DNA from 3 places in the Aliikangiella maris genome. Region 1 is predicted to be linked to each of the others. Evidence: predicted binding sites of a transcription regulator. Region 1 holds the regulator's gene; each other region holds the start of a gene.
The links. Region 1 encodes FliA, which starts transcription of late flagellar genes. Its sites were predicted from a motif close to CTAAAGTTNNNNNNNNNNCNGCCGATA; they were not measured.

Region 1 (3,288 bases):
ACTAAAAACATGGCTGAGCTGTCGGTGATGGAACATGCTGGCATTATTCAGGCATTTAGTGAAATTGGTAAAAATCTTGATTTTTTAATCGTCGATACCGCAGCAGGTATTACCGATATGGTGGTTAGTTTTACCCGCGCATCGCAAGATGTAATTGCTGTGGTATGTGATGAGCCAACGTCAATTACTGATGCTTATGCGTTGATGAAAGTGCTAAATCGGGATCACAATATTGTGCGCTTTCATGTGTTAGCGAATATGGTTCATACCAGTCAGGAAGGACGCGAATTATTTGCCAAGTTAAACGGCGTGTGTAATCGATTTTTAGATGTGACTTTGGACTATTTGGGGTCAATTCCTTTTGATGAGAATGTTCGAAAATCGGTGAAAAAACAAAAAGCATTAGTTGATGCCTTTCCACGTAGTCCAGCGTCGATAGCCATTAAGAGCCTGGCGAAAAAGGTTCAGAACTGGCCTATGCCACGAGATGCCAGCGGGCATATTGAGTTTTTTATGGAACGTCTGGTATCCAAAGCAATGTAGTGGAATTTTAATAAATGAGCATTATTTTAAAATAATGCGTTATAAATATAGGGTGTGATCGATTAATTGATGACTCGTTGATTGAGTTAATCACAATTATGTCACCAAAACAGAATTCGTTTAAAATTTTAGAAGTATTAATATAAATCAAATGCAGTGTTTTTACCTTCAACCATTTAATAAACAGCAATGTTTGAAAAACATCGATTTTTTTATGGCGTGTTTTCAACATATCGCTATTCAAGACAGGCATTTGCTTAATGTAAGGGTATTCGCGTGACTGGAGCAGATACATACCGTCGTATTCAGCAAGATGATTTCGCGGCAAAATATGCACCGCTGGTTAAGCGTATCGCTCATCATTTACTCGCAAGATTACCTGCCAGTGTACAACTAGAAGATATGCTGCAGGCTGGCATGCTTGGCTTGTTAGAAGCCCAATCTAATTTTGACGAAACCAAAGGGGCGAGTTTTGAGACTTTCGCCGGTATTCGTATTCGTGGCGCAATGATCGACGAAATTCGTCGCGGTGACTGGGTTCCCCGCTCAGTTCATAAAAATTCACGAGCTATCGCCAAAGCTATACAGGAAATAGAACAGCGTACCGGAAGGGATGCACGAGATACTGAAGTGGCTGCTGCACTCGGTGTTGAAGTCGAGGAATATCGCCAGATGCTAATGGATGTGAGTAATGGTCATATGGTCGACTTTGAAGGGCTTGGCGTGACCGAAGATTATTTTAGTCAAGGTTTGTCTGACAGTTCAATGACTCCGCTGGAGAGAATCCAAAAAGAAGACTTTCGAAATTCATTGGCGGGTGCAATTGCATCACTGCCTGAAAGAGAAAAGTTGGTTTTGGCGCTTTACTACGATGAAGAACTTAACCTTAAGGAAATTGGTGAAGTTCTGGAGGTAAGTGAGTCGCGAGTCAGTCAAATTAACAGTCAGGCAATGCTTCGCTTGCAATCTCGATTAAAAGATTGGAAGAAATAGCTATTCTTGACTAAATTTAGGGTAACTCCCGAATAGTTAACCTATTGATTATTAACCTATTGATTAATCCAGACGGAGACATAACTTGGACAAGAACATGAAAATCTTAGTGGTAGATGATTTTTCGACGATGCGTCGAATAATTAAAAATCTACTAAGAGATCTTGGGTTTACCAATACCCATGAAGCTGATGATGGTAATACGGCGCTGCCCATGTTGCAAACTGGAAACTTTGATTTTCTGGTCACTGACTGGAATATGCCTGGGATGCAGGGGATCGACCTGCTGAAAGCTGTGAGAGCTGATGAAAAACTAAAGTCATTGCCAGTTCTGATGGTCACTGCGGAATCGAAGCGGGAGCAGATAATAGAAGCCGCTCAAGCCGGTGTAAATGGCTATATTGTTAAACCATTTACTGCTGCCACATTGAATGAAAAACTTGGCAAAATTTTTGAGCGTATTGAAGGTTAATCTCGTTCAGATTAAGGAAGTTAATCCATGAATCTATCCGATAAAGAACAGCTCGAAAAAGCTATTTCAAATACCCGTGAACTGCTGGCTTATATGGAAGCCGATCAAATTGATGATGCGCAAAAACTATTTGATAGTTTAACCCGTGACAGCGATGAAGATTTATTTCGAGAAATAGGCAAATTAACCCGTCATTTGCATGAAGCGCTGAGTAATTTTCAACTCGACTCGCGTATTACCGACTTAGCCGCTTCAGAAATTCCTGATGCCAAAGATCGACTCAACTACGTGATTGAAAAAACCGAAGAAGCTGCCAATAAGACGATGGATAAAGTTGAGCAATGCCACCAAATGGCTGACCTGATTGCTAAAGATTCTCAGGAATTATTGGTTGAATGGCAAAAGCTTTATCGTCGCGAACTCGAACCGGGAGACTTTAGAAAACTCTGTAAAAGAATTGAGTCTCATCTGGTTAAAAATAAAGATTCTTCTAATGAACTACAGGCTGAATTATCCGAAGTGTTATTAGCACAAGATTACCAAGACTTGACCGGACAAGTTATTCGACAAGTCATTACTTTGGTCCATAATGTAGAAGAAAGTATGGTCAATGTCATTAAAATGTTTGGCAATATGGAAGGTTATTCTAAAGCTAAAGTACAACCCAGAGTTGTCGAAGGGGTAGAAGGGCCAATAACCAATAAAGAAAAACGTAGTGATGTCGTCAGTGGCCAGGATGAGGTCGATGACTTACTGTCTAGTCTAGGATTCTAGGGGGACGTGAATGTCGTTTGAAGCAGACGAGGAAATCTTACAGGACTTCTTGATTGAGGCTGGAGAAATCCTCGAAGCGATGTCCGAACAATTAGTGGCGTTGGAAAACGAGCCCGAAGATATGGATTTGCTTAACGGAATATTCCGAGGCTTTCATACAGTTAAGGGCGGAGCAGGATTTCTTGCGTTAGAACCATTGGTAGAAATCTGCCACATTACAGAAAATATTTTTGATATTTTACGTAATGGTGAGCGGGTTGCCGATGCTGATTTAATGGACCACATACTTCAGGCATTAGATATTGTCAATGAAATGTTTGAAGATGTGCGTAATGGGGAATACCCAACCAATGCCAATCCTGATTTTTTGGCCAAGCTTGGAACTTATGCCGTTGCTGCTTCAAAATCTGCACCGCCACCAGCAAGCCAATCGGCACCCAGTGATGATATTACTGAAGATGAGTTTAACAGTTTAATTGAAGAAACTGTCGCTTCAGATAGCGCTA
Region 2 (3,288 bases), on a different contig from region 1:
TTTTTATTTTTAAAATGGCAAATACTGCTTTAGTGTAAGATAATTTTTGGTTGATTGAGTGAATATCATATTGAATCAGCATTCACTTTTCTAATCAATTGATCCTGTCGTCATATTGTCAAACTTAGTCACGCCGTTCAACTCGCCAGGGGGGATTTTTACGATTATCCCCCGCCCAATATAATTTTAATCGATTACCACTCGGATCCAGTAACACAGCTTCTCGCCACAAGTACGATTGATCTTGCGGTGCTTGAATAAACTCAAATCCTTTTGCTTGAAGTTGTTCAACCCAACTATCTAATTTTTCGGTTTCAAAGTAGATGACCGATTGGTTCGGTGTGACATGTTCGGTTAACGATAATGAAAAAGTGGCATCACCTTCGGGGCATTCAAAGCGGGCGTAATGCGGGGTATCGACAATCTGTAAAAATCCCATGCGGCGGTAAAACTCGGTGGCACATTGCATGTCGGTAACGGGCAAAGTAACTTGATTTAAATTCATTGGATGTCTCAAACCTTATTTTCTCAAATCTTATTCAACTAATAATACTTTATTGCATATTGAGTATTCTGAAAGTGTTGCATTAAGCGGGATATCTAGCAGAATATCAAGTGCTTTCCAGAGAGCCAATTAGTGCCGTTAAGAGAAACGCTACCAATACTAATACAATTGCAATTACAACACTCTAATTGATTATATGAATAATGAAATGCCGTTTTAGCTACAGGATAACGCCTTTCCAATTTCGGCTCTTATTAATTTCGGTGATTTTTTGACGAGGAAATGATAAATCGTATCGAATTGAGCAAAATCAAGTCAAAAGCGGTTATTTATTGACCTTTCGGCAAGTTGGCAGGCAAGGTTTTGCCTCTTGAGAGCGAAATTGCCGCTATTTTGTCATGACTTTTTTACGGGCAAAGAAAAGGGGTCGTCTAGCGACCCCTTACCGTACGACTGAAGATAAACGCTTTGCGGCTGTTCTCAGCAACCACTTGCTTTTATGCTTCGCGCTAAAGCCCTTATTTTAAGCTGTTCTCAGCAACTTAAGACTCAGACTAAAGCTAAAGTGTTCCGAAGAACTCAGCCTAAAACAATAAAGCGGAGATTTATCATGGGTAATGAACTTTCTTCATCAATATTGTCTTTAGCTGATTTACATTAAGCAATGCGTGTGCCAGTTTTTTTAATCAAACTCAAATTATCTTATTTTTGTTAATGTTGGTGCATTTCCAATAAGTACCCAATCTTTCATGGTGATCACCGGCATAAAAAAATATTAAAAAAATTTCAACGCTAATTAAAGTCGGATTTTTTGACGCCGATACAAGGTTTGAAGCGGATTTCTCACCCGCCTCGTCTTTAGCCGGTTATCTCAGTAAGCGTCTAAAGCCAATCTCTATTTCTCAGGTAGATGGTTACCGAAAGAATTATTCTCAGTTCTTCTTTCCCAATTATTTTTTATTTAATTTTTTACTCACGAACAGCATTTTTACCTCTGACCGCATGTTGTTTCTGAGTCAATAGATTAGGAGTTAATAAAATGGGAAACGTATTATCAACAAATGTTTCTTCACTGAATGCCCAGCGTAATTTAATTAATGTTAACGGTAATCTGGCGACAACCTTTCAGCGTCTTTCTTCTGGCCTTAGAATTAACAGTGCCAAAGACGATGCAGCCGGATTGCAAATTTCTAATGGCTTAACCTCGCAAATTAATGGTTTAACCGTTGCCTCACGTAATGCCAATGACGGTATTTCTCTGGCTCAGGTTGCTGAAGGGGCTTTGCAGGAATCAACCAACATTCTGCAACGTATCCGTAATTTGTCGATCCAGTCGGCTTCTGATGTTAATGGCCCCAGAGAACGGGCAGCCTTACAATCAGAAGTGACTCAATTAATTCAAGAATTAGGACGAATCGCTGAAACGACTCGATTTGGTAGCACCCAATTACTTGATGGCACTTTCAGTGCGCGAAATATTCAGGTTGGTGCCCAAGCCAACGAAACCATTTCGGTGAGCATCTCGGATGCCCGTGCAACCGCGCTTGGCAGCAATATACTAGTTGCTTCAGGCTCAATCCTGGGCACAACGGTTTCAACTGTTGCTAACGGGGTAGCCGCAGAGACTGATTTAGCCTTAACCACCGCCGAAGGGGGTACAGTATCTAATATCAGTTATCCGGCTAATGCCAGTGCTGCGGATATTGCGACGGCAATTAACAACGCCGCTAACGGAATCGGTATTACCGCAACTGCTTCTAACTCAACAACGCTGACAGGTTTAACGGCGGCAGGTGATGTGACCTTTACACTCAATGGGAGTGCTATCGCGGCAACCATCACTAATGCCAATGACTTAACGGCAATTGCAGCGGCAATTAATGGCTCATCAACGGCAACCGGTGTCACTGCCACTTTTGCCAACCCTAATAACCTGTCGACTCTTACCTTAAGAACCACTGACGGTCGTGATATTGCCTTATCAGCCTTTGCCAATGCAACCGCCGGTAATGACTCGATCACCATTGGCGGCAACACCCTGACTGAAGGGGGAACGATTATTGGTAATGTAGTGGGAACTGTTTCACTGGAAAGTTCTAAAGGCCAGATTACTACGGCCACTGCCAGTACAGAGGCTTTCCCTAATGCTACCTCGACCAGTAGTTTTAGTTCGGTCGAGAGTATTGATATTTCAACTTATGCCGGTGCGCAGTCTGCCTTAGCGGTATTGGATGCCTCACTTCAGAAAATCGATTCTCAGCGAGCTGATTTGGGTGCGGTACAAAATCGCTTCTCCAGCACGATATCAAATCTGGGTAGTATTATCGAAAACGCCTCAGCAGCCCGTTCACGGATCAGAGACACGGACTATGCGGCGGAAACTGCCGAGTTATCAAAAAGCCAGGTATTGCAACAAGCAGGACTCTCAATCCTGTCGCAAGCCAATGCTTCCAGTCAATCTGTATTATCTCTACTCCAAGGGTAGAACCATGACCGCTAATAGAGCCCCTACCGTACGACAACTTTAGGCGCATCTGACAAGGGTCTGTAATTTACAGCCCCTTGTTTATGCCTTAAAAATCAATACATTAAGTTTTTGAATAAAACTTTTCAGAAATTTTTTGTCGAAAAAATAAAGTCGCCATTTTCAGCGCCGATACAATCTGTGAACGCAAATTGTTCTCAGCAATATGCGGTCGGACAAATGATTGTTTCTCAGGCGATGATTTTTCTCAGACTTCACCTCTTTTGAAACCTTAATCTGTCCTGGAAAAACAGGTTTC
Region 3 (3,288 bases), on a different contig from region 1:
CTGTGTCATTAAAGATGAAAAATTGGCGATACAAATACTCGAAAAATTGAGTCATCTTGGCGTTAAAATTTCACTTGATGAGTTTGGTCATGACTACTCTTCACTTAAAATATTACAAGCGATACCGTTAAATATTTTAAAAATTGATCGCAAATTTATTATGGATGAGTATCAAGAAAAAGGTGGGCGTCAGCTACTACAATCAATTATTGCCATAGCTAAAGGATTTGATATTCAAACGGTTGCTTGTGGTGTCGAAGAACAATATCAAGTTGATTTTTTTAAAGAGTCTGATTGTGATTTTATACAGGGGTTTTACTTCTCAAGGCCAATAGCGGCCAATAAAGTTATTGCCTTTGTGAATGATTGGTACAACGACCTTGAAACAGACGCAAAGCTGCGTTTTTAGTTGTTTTTATGTACATTACTGTTGGGCTATTCGAATATAGACTCGGCGATTTAACGCGCGACCTTTTTTACTACGATTGGTTGCTGCAGGTTTAAGTTCTCCATTGGCTAGTAGTTTAAAACGATCATCAGTAACTCCCTCAAGTTGAAGTATTTTTTTAACGGCATTTGCTCTATTTTCTGACAGCTTAAAGTTGTAGCTGCGTGAACCTTTGCTATCGGTATGTGCGCTGATAATGACGACTTCAATGCTGGGATCATATTTAACGTAGGCTGCGAGTGCTTGCAACTTTTCTTGATAGTTTTTGCGAATGGTAAATCGATCAAAGTCAAAGTATAGCGTCAAACGACTTACTTGTTCTAAATCAAAATTAATGAGCTGTGCCATACAACCTAAAAATTTTTCATAAGCGGGTTTAAAGCGAACGGAAGAAAGGGCAACTGATACCTGAGCATCTTGTTGGTTTAAATCCTGATAGCTAAATGTAGGATAGCGACCCGACTCTAATTCATATAATAGTCGCCAGCTGCTGGTTGCGCGATTTTCAAAAATAAAAGGCCCCGGTGTTATCTTAATCTCTCCTAATTCGCGACTGGGAATATCTGGTCGCCAGGTGGGGGCAATAGCATGAACAGAGGCCGTTTTAGTGGGTAACTGTTGATGACGTAAATAGCTTAAAGAAAATCCGAGCTGCTGCTTGCTGCCTGCTGATTTAGAGAACATTGCTTGACCATAATACGGGATTTCATGCGACAGCCGACAAGAAAGCGGATTACCTTCAAACTGCCAGTTAGCATCATGAATATCGGCTTCAAAATATTTTAAGCCCGCAAAAACCGGTGTACTAAAAGATATCAATATGAAAATTGTTAGCGCACCTAAAAAATTGAAATGCGTGTGTAACAACCATGGTGCATGCCAAACCAGGTTGGTACGTTGCTGCGCTTGAAGGTCGCCGGCGTTGCTTTTCCGATAATCTATCAGATATCTCATTTAACTGTTCCCAATTTGTTCTAAGCTTTATATCGGCATTGAAAATACCGACTTAAATATTTTGAACAAAATTTTAATTTTATATAGTTGTTGTTTTTCAATAAGTTACTAATTTATTCAGGTGGTAGTTGGTTATATGGCCTACTGGTGATAGAATCGCAAAGAATTAAAAAAATAAGATTCCCGTATGACAACTTTCAGCTTCAATTATCTTAAGGATATTCACTCATGACCATGATGAGTCGCCGGTTCAGAGGTTTTTTTCCTGTTGTAATCGATATTGAAACCGCCGGATTTAATGCCAGCACTGATGCATTACTCGAAATAGCTGCCGTCACTCTTCAGTTTGATGGACAAGGTAATTTAAAACCCGCAAGCCGTTTACATTTTCATGTGCATCCGTTTGAAGGAGCCAATATTGAACAAGCTTCTCTTGACTTCAACGGTATCGATCCAACCAATCCATTACGTGGCGCCGTGTCCGAAAAAGAAGCCTTAAGTCAAATATTTTCACAGGTGCGTACTGAACAAAAAGCGGCAGAGTGTCAGCGTAGTGTATTAGTTGGTCATAATCCGGGATTTGATATGGGATTTTTAGTTGCAGCAACCAATCGTGTGGCTTCTAAGCGGAACCCATTTCATCCCTTTACAACATTTGATACGGCAACCTTGTCGGGACTGGCTTTAGGTCAGACTGTATTGGCCAAGGCATGCGAAGCTGCAAAAATTGACTTTGATAGTCAGCAGGCACATTCGGCACTTTATGATACAGAAAAAACGGCAGAACTTTTTTGCTTTATTGTCAATCGTTGGAAAAAGTTGGGCGGTTGGCCTCTAGGTGACTGAAATACCATTTGGCCAATAAATTTACCAGATAATATCGAACAAAAATTTAGCTTAGGCTGAAATTGAATTACTGAAATGACGAACTGTTGTTCGATCTCCTTGAGAATTATATAAATTATTATCAGGATCAATCCCTCTAATAATATTAAAAACTCGGCGACTCGATGCACTGATTAATTCTATCAATCGGGCATTCACCTCATTTTTTAAACAGCACTTTTCAACTAACTGCATCAGATTGGACCAGTTTTGGCTGAGCGATGGATGATTCTGACAATAATTTTTCAGTCCCGATAAGCTGGTAATTTGCAGTCCCTTGTGATCGATAAAAGGGGGAAACTTTTGTCCGTTTATTTTCTTTATGATGGCATTTTTATCGGCAATTACTTGTTTGAGTGTATTAAAGTCACGTTTTTCCAAAGCAGCTTGTTCACTGTTTAAAACATCAAACAGCGCCTGATAATCTTGTAGCCAGCTATTCATAACCGCAAGACATAATTGCTCAATGTGTTGCGGGGCAGGGCTACTGATTTGAATGGTTGCACGTTGTGTGGTCATAATGTTTTTCCTGGTATTTTCACTGATTTTCCACTTTTAAATTAACTGTCAGTGTTAATCAGCTGGCATCAACTTATTTTCGATACTAGCGTTTATTGCCGGTAGACAATGAAATAGCGTCTTTTTTATCGGCTGTTAATAATTAATTAGCAAAGTGCATACCAGGTTTTAAATTGTTGTCTATGACTGTACTTAATGAATTTGAAACTGAGTGCATTCAAAACTGAGTGCATTCAAATAGTGATTAATCGGTTGATTTAGGGTGGCGATTACCTGTCGCTTTGCGGTAATTCAAAGACAAAATAATAATAGGTCTTGCATAGATTATCAGTTAAATCGTACTTAACCATAATTCATTTATCTTGCAACCAACAAAGTGAAACTGCGATAACAATCGTTCAATGATTTGCGCGAATGCGAATCGGTAGTTTACCCTGTGCATGGTTATAAATGTATTATGGACAACAGATTTATGAAACAAT

Region 2: the regulator FliA is predicted to act here: its motif matches at 1,302-1,328, upstream of ABVT42_RS11600 (flagellin N-terminal helical domain-containing protein).
Region 3: the regulator FliA is predicted to act here: its motif matches at 1,433-1,459, upstream of ABVT42_RS20615 (flagellar protein MotY).

What each region holds. Positions count from the first base shown of each region.
Region 1 is NZ_JBFDAH010000007.1:172,358-175,645, reverse strand. Features, by position in the region: gene ABVT42_RS08715 (MinD/ParA family ATP-binding protein) at 1-543, shown strand, start outside; gene ABVT42_RS08710 (RNA polymerase sigma factor FliA) at 820-1,536, shown strand; gene cheY (chemotaxis response regulator CheY) at 1,634-2,008, shown strand; gene ABVT42_RS08700 (protein phosphatase CheZ) at 2,036-2,782, shown strand; gene ABVT42_RS08695 (chemotaxis protein CheW) at 2,793-3,288, shown strand, end outside.
Region 2 is NZ_JBFDAH010000010.1:159,981-163,268, forward strand. Features, by position in the region: gene ABVT42_RS11595 (VOC family protein) at 125-505, opposite strand; gene ABVT42_RS11600 (flagellin N-terminal helical domain-containing protein) at 1,545-2,990, shown strand.
Region 3 is NZ_JBFDAH010000039.1:9,737-13,024, reverse strand. Features, by position in the region: gene ABVT42_RS20620 (putative bifunctional diguanylate cyclase/phosphodiesterase) at 1-409, shown strand, start outside; gene ABVT42_RS20615 (flagellar protein MotY) at 425-1,402, opposite strand; gene rnt (ribonuclease T) at 1,640-2,248, shown strand; gene ABVT42_RS20605 (flagella synthesis protein FlgN) at 2,300-2,806, opposite strand.